DNA from 3 places in the Anaerotignum propionicum DSM 1682 genome. Region 2 is predicted to be linked to each of the others. Evidence: predicted binding sites of a transcription regulator. Region 2 holds the regulator's gene; each other region holds the start of a gene.
What was found. The regulator HrcA, encoded in region 2, represses chaperone genes, less so after heat shock. The targets are predictions, from matches to a motif close to TGTTAGCACTCNNNNNNNNNGAGTGCTAACA.

Region 1: CPRO_RS09985 (co-chaperone GroES) is a predicted target of HrcA. The motif match lies at 2,564-2,594, and genes of this name have one in related genera.
Region 3: clpB (ATP-dependent chaperone ClpB) is a predicted target of HrcA. The motif match lies at 1,792-1,822, and genes of this name have one in related genera.

What each region holds. Positions count from the first base shown of each region.
Region 1 covers NZ_CP014223.1:2,149,706-2,153,979, reverse strand. Annotated here, with positions in the region: gene fusA (elongation factor G) at 1-959, shown strand, start outside; gene CPRO_RS09990 (NAD(P)/FAD-dependent oxidoreductase) at 1,368-2,228, shown strand; gene CPRO_RS09985 (co-chaperone GroES) at 2,618-2,905, shown strand; gene groL (chaperonin GroEL) at 2,925-4,274, shown strand, end outside.
Region 2 covers NZ_CP014223.1:2,656,136-2,660,409, forward strand. Annotated here, with positions in the region: gene dnaK (molecular chaperone DnaK) at 1-1,400, opposite strand, end outside; gene grpE (nucleotide exchange factor GrpE) at 1,440-2,033, opposite strand; gene hrcA (heat-inducible transcriptional repressor HrcA) at 2,051-3,109, opposite strand; gene hemW (radical SAM family heme chaperone HemW) at 3,260-4,274, opposite strand, start outside.
Region 3 covers NZ_CP014223.1:1,285,160-1,289,433, reverse strand. Annotated here, with positions in the region: gene clpB (ATP-dependent chaperone ClpB) at 1-1,730, opposite strand, end outside; gene CPRO_RS06095 (HD domain-containing protein) at 2,849-3,370, shown strand; gene CPRO_RS06090 (cold-shock protein) at 3,962-4,162, opposite strand; gene rnhA (ribonuclease HI) at 4,269-4,274, opposite strand, start outside.

The DNA of each region.
Region 1 (4,274 bases), 510 kb from region 2:
AACTTTCTAATACTTCTACCCAAGACACTTTGACTTGTAAAGAGCATCCCATTGTTATTCCAAAGCTGCCTTTGCCAAGCTCTGTTCTATCCATGGCAATTCAGCCGAAAGGAAAGGGTGATGAGGATAAGCTTTCTGCCGCATTGTCAAAAATCAGGGAAGAAGACCCAACGATCAAAATGGAAGTTAATAAAGAAACAAAACAAACTATAATTTCCGGCATCGGTGAACAACAGCTGGATGTTATGGTGAATAAATTAAAGACAAAGTATAAAATCGAAGTTGAAATGATTGATCCTATTATTCCATATAGAGAAACGATTAAAGGAAAGTCATCTGTCAGAGGGCGCTATAAGAAACAATCCGGTGGACACGGACAATTTGGTGATATTGTTATGGAATTTGAGCCTAGTGGTGATATGTCCTTGCCTTATGTATTTGAGGAGAAGATTTTTGGCGGTTCTGTGCCAAAACAGTATTTCCCCGCTGTTGAAAAAGGCTTGCAAGAATGTGTTTTAAACGGCGTTTTGGCAGGGTATCCTGTTGTTGGTTTAAAGGCTACGTTGACAGATGGTTCTTATCACCCGGTGGATTCCTCTGAAATGGCGTTTAAGATGGCAACCTCAGTTGCGTTCAAGGAAGGTGTGCCCCAGGCAAAACCTACCTTGCTGGAGCCTATTGATCATGTTGAGGTGCTTATTCCGGAAAAATACATGGGAGACATTATGGGGGATATTAATAAGCGCAGAGGCCGTATTCTAAGCATGGATTCCGTTGGCAGTAAGAAATGCATTGTGGCAGAGGTGCCTGCATCGGAAATGCATAAATATGCTACCGATCTGCGTTCTTTAACCCAGAGCCGTGGCGATTATAAACATTATTTTGAACGCTACGAGGAAGTGCCCGCCGAGATTCAGAAAAAAATTATTGAACGTAGAATCGCAGAGAAGGAGAAATAAAGTTCTAACTTACTTCATATAATCATGACAGACACGAACCGCAAAGGGTGACTTCTATATTCTCTTGGCGGCAAGTGTCTGTTTTTGATGGAAAAATTGTTAAAACATATTTTTTTGCAGAAGAATCATTTTATTTTATTTGTGCTCCGTTTATATTGCGTGCAAAAGTCACTGACAAATCAATAAAAATATGTTATGATTAATTCCAACGTAGGAAACAATTGGTATGATGAAATATCATTTATCATTGGATACAAAAAATAACGATGTTCCGTCCTTCTATGAAAACCAATGGAAGGGTAATTTGTACAATGCTAATGAATGATTATTTCCTATGTTTAGAATGAGATATCGTAAATTGAGAAGAATATGCTTAAAATTGACTTAAAGAAGTAAGGAGGTTTATATATGCTTGATGTTGCAATTATTGGCGGTGGCCCTGCGGCACTATCTGCAGCGTTAAACTGCCGACAGAGAAATAAAACCGTATGTGTTTTTGGCAGAAGCTTGGACAGTTCATTATTGTTTACAGCGGAAAAAGTGGATAATTACTTGGGAATGCCTGATGTGAATGGCGAAGAACTGCTTAACCATTTTTATGCTCATGCTGTAAAAAAAGGCGTAGAATTTCAGGAGTGTCGTGTTACCCAGATTTTAAACGTTGGCGAACATTACATGATCAATGCAGAAAATAACTTTATTGAAGCGAAGGCCATTATCCTTGCAACAGGCCTAAGCAAAAGCAAAGGCATTGCAGGGGAGATAGATTATCTGGGCAAAGGTGTGAGCTATTGTGTAACTTGCGATGGCATGCTGTATCGCAACAAAAAAGTCGTGGTTGTAAGCGAGAATGAAGAAGGAGAGGCAGAAGCGAATTTTTTGGCTGATATTTGCAAAGAAGTATCCTACATCCCTCTTTATAAAAATATTACATTTTTGAAAGATAACGTAAAGGTTATCAATGCGGCACCTAAGGCAGTAGTTGGTGCTGAGGATAAAGTTGCGGCGTTGGAAACGGATAAAGAAACGGTTTCTTGTGATGGTATTTTCTTTGCAAAAAATACAATGCCGCCTGACAGTTTGTTATTTGGTTTGAAAACGGATGGAAAAAATATTGAGGTAGACAGACGTATGGCTACAAATTTACCACGGGTTTATGCTGCGGGAGACTGCACCGGTGCACCCTATCAAATTGCAAAGGCAGTTGGAGAAGGCTTGGTAGCAGCACTGTCGGCGGTTTCTGATATAGATAAAATGAAGAATGTATAATAGACTCCCTTCAGGCAATAAAAAAAGAATGGGCAGAAGCTTTGTCCTTCTATTTTGGGAAACTAATTGGATATTCCCAAAACTTGAATAGCCTGAAGGGGGTTTTTTGGTTCTTTTAGAATAAGGAAGAAATAGCCTTTATTGATTAAAATTTACTAAGAAGAGTTTTGTTTTAGTAATAAAGCAGTAAATGAAAGAAAATAAGAGATATTTTTAGAAAAAATGAAGTGTATTACTATTTTTAGCATAATAAGTTCTAATTTAACCAAATTGTGGCTAAAATGAATGTAAATATAATTTGAATATTCTTGAAAAAATGCTAATATAATATCAGAAATCAGCACTCGGTTAGGTTGAGTGCTAACAGATACAAATAAGGAGGTAATGATATGAAACTTTCACCATTAGGAGATAAGGTAGTATTAAAGCAGTTGGAGGCAGAAGAAACAACAAAATCAGGTTTGATTTTAACTTCTCAGTCCAAAGAAAAACCCCAGGAAGCAATTGTTGTTGCGGTAGGCCCCGGTGGCATGGTTGGGGATACCAAGGTTGAAATGGTTCTAAAAGAAGGGGATCATGTTATTTTCTCCAGATATGGCGCTATGGAAATCAAGTTTGACGGCGAAGAATATCTGGTTATGAAGCAAAATGATATTTTGGCAGTAGTAAAAGACTGATATAGGAGGCGTTAGAGATATGGCAAAGGAAATCAAATATAGTACAGAAGCCAGAAGTGCAATGGCTGCAGGGGTTGATAAATTAGCAAATACAGTTAAAGTTACATTAGGGCCCAAAGGACGTAATGTTGTTTTGGATCGCAAATTTACATCCCCATTGATTACAAATGACGGTGTAACAATCGCAAAAGATATCGAGTTGGAAGATCCTTATGAAAATATGGGTGCTCAGTTAGTAAAGGAAGTTGCTACCCAGACAAATGATGTTGCCGGTGATGGTACGACCACCGCAACTGTTTTGGCACAGGCAATGATTCAAGAGGGCTTGAAAAATATTGCAGCAGGTGCAAATGCAATTATATTAAGAAAAGGTATGCACAAAGCAACAGAAGCGGCTGTGGCTGAAATTAAGAAAATGAGTCAGGCTGTTACAACAAAAAAACATATCTCCAATGTTGCTGCAATTTCTGCAGGAGATGACGAAGTTGGTGATATGATTGCCGACGCCATGGAAAAGGTTACAAACGATGGCGTAATTACAGTAGAAGAATCCAAAACCATGAAAACCGAGTTGGAATTGGTGGAAGGTATGCAGTTTGATAAAGGTTACCTTTCTTCCTATATGTCCACAGATATGGAAAAGATGGTTGCTATTTTGGAAGATCCATATATCCTTGTAACAGACAAAAAGATTTCCAATATTCAAGAGTTGGTACCTGTTTTGGAACAGGTTATGCAGGCAAACGGCAAAATTTTAATTATTGCTGATGATGTGGAAGGGGAAGCTTTGGCTACCTTGGTTGTAAACAAATTAAGAGGAACCTTCACTTGTGTTGCTGTAAAGGCACCTGGTTATGGCGAAAGAAGAAAAGCTCAGCTTGCTGATATTGCCGCATTGACAGGCGCACAGGTTATTTCTGAGGAAATTGGTTTGGACCTGAAAGAAACAACATTGGATATGTTGGGTCGTGCGAAAACAGTTCGTGTTGAAAAAGAATTGACAATCATTGCTGATGGCGCTGGGGCAAAAGATGAAATTGAAGGCCGTATCCATCAAATTAGAAAGGCAATTGACGAGACGGATTCTGACTTTGATAGAGAAAAATTGCAGGAAAGACTTGCAAAACTCAGTGGCGGTGTAGCTGTGATCAAGGTTGGTGCAGCTACAGAAACTGAAATGAAAGAAAAGAAGCTTCGTATGGAGGATGCTTTGGCGGCAACAAGAGCTGCTGTGGAAGAAGGCATCGTTGCCGGCGGTGGTACAGTTTTGGTTCATGCAATTGAAAGTGTGAAAGCTGCGTGTGAGAATTTAACTGGTGATGAGAAAACAGGCGCAGCCATCGTTATAAAAGCGTTGGAAGCACCTTTG
Region 2 (4,274 bases):
CCTGTGCCCAAATCCTTAGCGGAAACGTTTACAATACCGTTGGCATCAATATCGAAGGATACTTCAATCTGAGGAACACCACGTCTTGCTGGAGCAATGCCATCCAGTTTAAAGCGTCCCAATGTTTTATTATCCTTAGCCAAAGGTCTTTCACCCTGTACAACGTGGATATCAACTGCTGTTTGATTATCGTCTGCTGTGGAAAAAACCTGTTTTTTGTTTGTAGGGATTGTAGTATTTCTGTCGATGAGCTTTGTTGCAACCCCACCCAATGTCTCAATACCTAAGGATAGAGGTGTAACGTCTAACAGAAGCACACTGCCTGCACCCTCATCACCTGCTAATTTACCACCCTGGATTGCCGCACCAACTGCAACGCACTCATCAGGGTTAATGCCCTTGAAAGGCTCTTTTCCTGTATATTTTTTCACTGCATCCTGTACAGATGGCATTCTTGTGGAACCACCAACCAATAATACCTTGTCAATTTCACTTGCGTTAAGTCCTGCATCAGACAATGCCTGACGAACTGGGCCCATAGTACCATCAACCAAGTCAGCTGTTAATTCATCAAATTTTGCTCTGCTAAGGGTAACATCCAAGTGCTTAGGACCATCCTGATTCATAGTGATGAAAGGAAGGTTGATGTTGGTTGTGGTTACTGTAGAAAGCTCTTTTTTCGCTTTTTCCGCAGCTTCTTTCAATCTCTGCATTGCCATTTTGTCTTTGCTTAAATCCATGCCTTCAGCCTTTTTAAATTCAGCCACTAAAAAGTCAATGACTCTCTGGTCGAAATCATCGCCACCCAAACGAGTGTTACCATTTGTGGAAAGAACCTCGATAACGCCATCACCAATTTCAATAATGGAAACGTCGAATGTACCGCCGCCCAAGTCGTAAACCATAATTTTCTGTTCATGTTCGTTATCCAAACCGTATGCCAATGCGGCAGATGTAGGCTCGTTGATAATACGCTTTACTTCCAAGCCCGCAATACGACCAGCATCCTTTGTTGCCTGTCTCTGAGCATCATTAAAATAAGCAGGAACCGTAATAACCGCCTCAGAAACAGTTTCGCCCAAATAGCTTTCTGCATCCGCTTTTAATTTCTGCAAAACCATTGCGGAAATCTCCTGAGGAGAATAGCCTTTTCCTTCAATATCTACTTTGTAGTTTTCGCCCATTCTTCTTTTGATAGAGCTGATTGTATTATCAGGGTTTGTAATCGCCTGACGCTTTGCAGTCTCACCAACCAGTCTTTCACCGTTTTTTGCAAAACCAACAACGGAAGGAGTTGTTCTTGCACCATCACTGTTTACAATAACAACAGGCTGACCGCCTTCCATAACTGCAACGCAAGAGTTGGTTGTTCCTAAGTCAATACCAATAATTTTTCCCATAACCTTATCCTCCTATTAATCAATTAATCTCTTATTTTTTTAGTTAGCGACCTTCACCATACTATGGCGTATGACTTTGTCTTTATATTGATAACCCTTTAGCATTTCCAGAATAATCTCATTTTCTCCATAGTTTTCATCATCTTCATGGGCTACCGCCGCATGTAAGTTGGGGTCAAATTTTTCACCCAAGGCTTTAATTTCTTCTACGCCCAAACCATGTAAAATCTCCTGAAATTGCTTTAAGATCATTTGTACACCTTTCAAGAAACTATCGTTTTCTTCCGCCTTGCCTTCTTGTGCTGCAACAGCTCTTTCTAAATTATCAACTACACTTAAAAGCTTTTCTACTGTATCTCTCACACCATCATCATACATTGTTGCTTTTTCCTTCATGGTGCGTTTGCGGAAGTTATCAAATTCAGCCAAGCTTCGCTGGTACTTATCAAAATTCTCCGCCGCCTGCTGTTCCAGTTTCGCAATCTTTTCTGAAGTATCGTCAACGATTTCGCCTTCTGTCACTTCTGATTCCTGTTCTTCTTGTTCTGTGGTTTCAACCATTTCTTCCTGTAAAATTTCTTCCTGTAATACCTCTTCTTTCAAGGCCTCTTCTCTGTCTTTATTTTCTGCCACTTCATTCCCTCTTTTCTCTAACCATCTTTATTGTCTTTATTATTATTATCCGTCAGATTTCGCAATACTCTCTCAATATTTTTCACCATTCCGTTTAAAACGGAAACCACTTGGGAGTAATCCATTCTAGTTGGTCCAACAATGCCGATGGTACCTCTGGTATCATCACTCAGCTTATAAGTTGCCGTAATTACACTGCAATCCTTCATGCCTTGCACAGTATTTTCACTGCCAATTAATATTTGCAGATCATTGCATTTGCTTTCTTCCAGCAAGGTAACCAAAACATCCTTTTCCTCTAAAGTCTGGAATAACGACTTGGCCTTGCTGATATCTGAAAACTCGGGAAAGGCTAACATATTTTTTGCACCACTCATATGAACTTGAACCTTTTCCGCCGCTTGCATGGTATTCTCCAAAGCTCTTAAGATTGGCCCTAGCAGACCCTTATAGTCTCCCAGCTCAATTTGCAAACGCTGGATGACCCCTTGATCAATCTGCTGTAATGCACAGCCTTGAAAAGCCCTGTTTAGATACGTTCCAATTTGAAATATAATATCGTCATCCGGCGCTGTTCCCACTTTAATTACATGGTTTTTCATAAAATTATCTTCTGTTACAATAACCAAAAGCACAGAAGCCATATCCAGGGGCAGCAACCGTATTTGTTTAATTCTTGCCCTTTGTCCCACAGGCTCGGAAATAAAGGTGGTGTAGTTTGTCAAAGCGGAAAGCACCTTTGCTGTTTCCTCCATAAGATAATCAATTTGGCTGATATCTCTGGAAATAACACTTTGTAAATAACCTTGTTCATCTAAGCTTAATTCTCGTTTTTGCATCAAGTGATCCACATAAAGCCTATATCCCAAATCTGAGGGGATACGCCCCGAGGAAGCATGAGGCTGCATAATAAAGCCCATCTCCTCCAAATCGCTCATTTCATTGCGAATTGTTGCAGAACTGATACCAAGGTTATATTTTTTTGCTATAGTTCTGGAGCCGACTGGTTCCGCCGTTTCAATATAGTCATTGATAATTGCCTGTAATATCTGAATTTTTCTGTCATTCAACGACATCTGAGCCGCCTCCTCTTTTACATTGTTAGCACTCACTTAGCACGAGTGCTAATTCATATACATAAGATAGCACTTGACACCTTATATGTCAAGCGCAAATTGTAAATTTATTATAATTTTACCAAAGAAAAATATTAAGATTTATTTTCTTTATTCATCCAATAAAAACTCTGCAAAAACCTGATTACTTAAGTCAATTCCTCTTTGCGTCAGTGCGATTCCCTCTTCTGTTTGTCTTAATAAATCACTTTCTAAAAAATCTGAAATCACCTTACTATAAACCTCTGTCATCTCCACGCCAAAGCGCTCAAAAAATACTTTGAACGATACCCCCTCTGTCAAGCGAAGCCCCAGAAACATAAATTCCTCCATGGCGGCCTTTTTTAATACCATTTCCCGTTCTTCTTCTAATCTATTTATTTCCCCATCCGCCAGAATATATTTGTCCAAATCATAGGTATTGTGGAAACGGCTTCCTTGAAAATAGGAATGGGCACCTAAACCCATGCCTAAATAGGGTGTGGTCTGCCAATATATTTTGTTATGCCTGCTCTCTCGCCCCAATTTGGAAAAATTTGAAATTTCATATTGATAATAGCCTTTTTCAGCTAAAAAAGCCACCGCATAATGATACATCTCTCTGTCCAGCACTTCCTCTGTTTCCACAAGCTCGCCTTTTTCAAATCTTTCATAAAAAGGTGTTCCTTCTTCAATGATTAGGCTGTATGCCGAAATATGTTCCGGATTCAAATCCGTAATTTTCTCAAGAGTCTCCTTCCAATCCGTAAAGGTTTGCGTTGGCAAAGCAAACATAAGATCAACATTAATATCGTCAAAACCTGCTTTTCTTGCATTTTGAAAATTATCCACAAATTCTTCTATGGTATGGATGCGTCCTAAAGTGGATAACAGTCGGTTTTGCCATGCCTGAACGCCCATGCTTAAGCGATTAAAGCCCATTTTTCGCAATGCCTCACCCATTTTACCATGGATGGTACCGGGATTGGCTTCAATGGTGATCTCTGCATCCTCAACAATGGTAAAAGAAGCGTTTATCTTTGTCAGCAGTCTTTCGAGTAAATCTTCAGAAAGCACTGTGGGTGTTCCACCGCCAAAAAAAATAGATGAAACTTGAAAACCCCTGGTTTTTTCTCCACGCTTTTCT
Region 3 (4,274 bases), 1.4 Mb from region 2:
TCATCTTGACCAACCACTCTCTCGTGCAAAATCTCCTCCAAATGAAGAAGCTTTTCTCTTTCGCCTTCCATAAGTCTTGCTCCGGGAATCCCCGTCCAACGTTCAATAATACGTGCAATCTCTTCCTCAGTTACTTTATCCCGAAGGAGTGTATTCTTTCCGCTGTTTTCCTCGGCAAGATGTTCTTTTTCCTCAAGCTCCTTTTGTAATTGGGGCAGTCTTCCATATTTTAACTCGGCGGCTCGGTTCAAATCATATTTTCTCTCTGCCGCCTCAATTTCAGCGTTTACATCTTCTATTTCCTCTCTAAGCTTTTGCACAACGCCAATGGAGTCCTTTTCATTTTCCCATTTTGCTTTCAAAGCGGCAAACTTATCCCGCATTTCTGCCAGTTCCTTTTGGGTTTCAGTCAATCGTTCCTTAGAAAGCTTATCATTTTCTTTCTTAAGCGCCGCCTCTTCTATTTCATGTTGTATAATTTTTCTTTGAATAATGTCTAGCTCCGTTGGCATAGAATCCATTTCCGTACGAATCATAGCACAAGCTTCATCCACCAAATCAATTGCCTTGTCAGGAAGAAAACGGTCACTGATATATCTGTTGGACAATGTTACTGCTGCAATAATTGCTTGATCCTGAATTTTAACACCATGATAAACCTCATAACGTTCTTTCAGCCCACGCAAGATGGAAATGGTATCTTCCACCGTTGGTTCGTTGACCAAAACTGGTTGAAATCTTCTCTCCAATGCAGCGTCCTTTTCGATGTACTGCCTATATTCATTCAGGGTGGTTGCACCGATACAATGCAGTTCACCTCTGGCTAGCATTGGTTTCAGCAAGTTGCCGGCATCCATGGCACCGTCTGTCTTTCCTGCCCCAACAATGGTATGCAGCTCATCAATAAAGAGAATAATTTTACCTTCACTTTTACGGACTTCATTTAAAACCGCTTTCAATCGTTCTTCAAATTCCCCACGGAATTTTGCCCCTGCAATCAAAGCCCCCATATCTAATGAGAAAATGGTTTTATCCCTTAGGCTATTGGGCACATCCTCTTTGACAATACGCTGTGCTAAGCCTTCGGCAATCGCCGTTTTTCCCACACCGGGTTCACCGATTAAAACAGGGTTGTTTTTCGTCTTACGTGATAAAATTCGTATTACATTTCTGATTTCATCATCACGACCAATAACGGGATCCAGCTTTTTGCTTCTCGCCCTCTCCACCAAATCTGTACCATATTTTTTCAAAGCATCATACGTGGCCTCCGGAGAATCGCTGGTCACACGGGTGTTTCCCCGTACAGAAACCAATATCTTCATAAATGCATCTTTGCTCACGTTGTATTGCTTGAAAACTGGCTTTAGCACTTCATTTGGTGCATTCAACATTGCTAAAAAAATATGTTCTACAGAAACATATTCATCTGTCATATTTTCAGCAAGCTTTTCGGAGGCAACTAAAGTTTTTTCTAATCCCCCGCTGGCATAGGTCTGTCCCCCTGACACACGAGGAAGTTTTTTTATTTCAGCTTCTACTGCCTGAAGCAAGCCATTCACATTTACATCCATCTTCTGTAATAACTGAGGAATCAAACCATCTTCCTGGGTTAATAGCATTGCCAACAAATGCTGCTGGTCAATTTGTGGATTTCCATATTCCACAGCAACAGACTGGGCATTTTGAATGGCTTCCAAAGACTTTTGGGTAAATTTTTGCAAGTTCATAACCATTCCACCTTCCTATTACATACATTAAATGTATCTTCAATATGGGTATATTATACATTGTTAGCACTCACTTGTAAAGAGTGCTAACAATTCTTTTTTATACAAAAAATTTGGCTTCTCAAGCTTATAATCATCATTTTTGCCGAAATAGTCAATAAAAAACCTACTTTAAAAAATAAAGGGTTCTAGTATCTAGGTATTCAAATAGCAATTTCATTTACAGATAAAAAGTTGCACCATTATTCTAATAAAATATCACCCCATATCTTTTCTTCGTAGAATACGGCCTAAGGCTTATCAATAAAGTCGATTTCTAGCCATGCTAAAAACATCAAAAGTGTTTCTTACATTCTTGTGCAATCTGACAAAAGATCTACTAGCTGGATAGCTACGTTTTTATAAGGAATTGTGTAATATTTCCTTTGATGAAATAGTTGGATTTCATCTTTACTATGTTCCAAATTCAATCAGTCATTTTTGAAAAAAACATATTTTCTCGATAATTTGTGAAAACATCTACACCCCCATGATGATAAGAGGACTCAAAAAAATTTTTCGTAAATTTTCTTCTATTCAGAAAAATATCACTTACTTTAGAATAAATATACCTTAAAGCATACATTCTATGTCATAGCCCCTCTAAAAATCTAAGTATCATTATTAAAATTTGATTTTCTATTATAATATCTAAAATATCTCCATGTTTTATGTTAATTAGCATGTTAAATAACTGACGATTTTGAATACAAAAAAGACAGTGTATTTTAAGATAAACTCATAATTATTTTCTTTTAAAATTGAGGGGAACAGACTGATTTCTCTCCTGTTTTATTGTTGATTTTTGAAAGATTTTGTCGGAGCAATAATGATCAATGGTCACAAACATAAGGGAATGATTTACTTGAAATTTGCTTGTTTTGTTCCTTGTGCGTTATTTATTCATATGCTATAATAGAAAAGTCAAAGCAAAGAAACTTGAAGTCGGGGTCATTTGATAATGCTGAGGAAAAACATAGCAGTGATTGGGAAAAAAAGTTCTTTTTCCTGGTTTCCCCCGTCTTTTTTCTTCGCCGTTGTGGTATACTTATGTAAATCTCAAAAAGGACGTGATGCCAATGCACAAGGCAATTGGTTCCAAAAAAGATTTTGGCAACTTAAGTGAGGATGAATTATTAGCAGAGTATAATGAATGCGTACAGGATCTCCTTGATCATGAAATGGTTAGAAAAATGGACTCCTTCGTACAGCATTGCAATACAAGCAGATTGCAGCATAGCATTAATGTATCCTATTACAGCTTTTTGGTTTGCTATCGCATGGGCTGGGACTATCGTTCCGCAGCCAGAGCTGGTCTTCTTCATGATCTGTTCTTCTACGATTGGAGAACAAAGAAGGGGCTTCGCACCCATCATGCATCTTGGCATCCCAGAGTTGCTCTGGATAATGCAAGAAAAATTACAGAGCTGAATAAAGTCGAAAAGGATGCTATCTCTAAGCATATGTGGCCATGCACCCTCGTTCCTCCCAGATATATTGAATCCTACGTCATTACCTTTGTAGATAAGGTTTGTGCTGTTTGCGAGGTTGCAGAGCGCAAATATAAAGGAATCCGAGTGGGAAAGGTTGCTGTTTCTTAAAGGAACAAAACAAATTGTATCAATTCTAAATCAGTAAAGTTAATGGCGATAAACCAAGTGTCTTTTGGTTATCGCCATTGTTTTTTTCTTTAGTTGCTATTTTTTAGGTTTGATCTTTTATATCTAATATAAGCTTGATTTTTTTCATCTGCAATGTTTTTACAATTTTCCACTTACAATTGTTTTAATGACCACATATATCAATTATCAATCTTTAGAGCCAATCATTTTTTATCACCAAATATATTACTCTTCGCAGTACCTAAAAACATCTATACTTTTTATCTTTCGCATTCAATATAATTTGTATTTGTTTCTATATTATTTTTCCCTTTAGAGAACTATATGTCTTTCCAGAAATACCACAAAGAAAGCACTTTTAAAACACATTTAAGTTTTATTTGAATCCTTAAGTATTTAGTTGTGTAAGGGTACTTTTACATAACAAAAAGGCACAGGTGCAAACCTATGCCTTCCATGGAAGTCTAGCTTCCTAACTTTGTCCAACGGTATAAAGCGTTGTTTTTTGCATAACCAAAAAATAATTTATATTATCAATGCCTAAGCATCTTCAATACAGAATCAAATCGATTAAGCACGTTTTACGTTAGCAGCCTGAGGGCCTTTTGCACCCTGAACAACTTCAAATTCAACTTCCTGACCTTCTTCAAGTGTCTTGTAACCTTCAGACTGAATAGCAGAGAAGTGTACAAACACGTCGTCTTCACCGGGAACGGAAATAAAACCGAAACCTTTTTCTGCGTTGAACCATTTAACTGTACCCTTTTTCATTGAATAAATCCTCCTACATAGATAGATAAAAAACTTTTACAAGACAATACTACCATATATTTCATAAAGTGTCAACGCAAATTTCCTACTAAGTCACTGTTCTCATTTACAT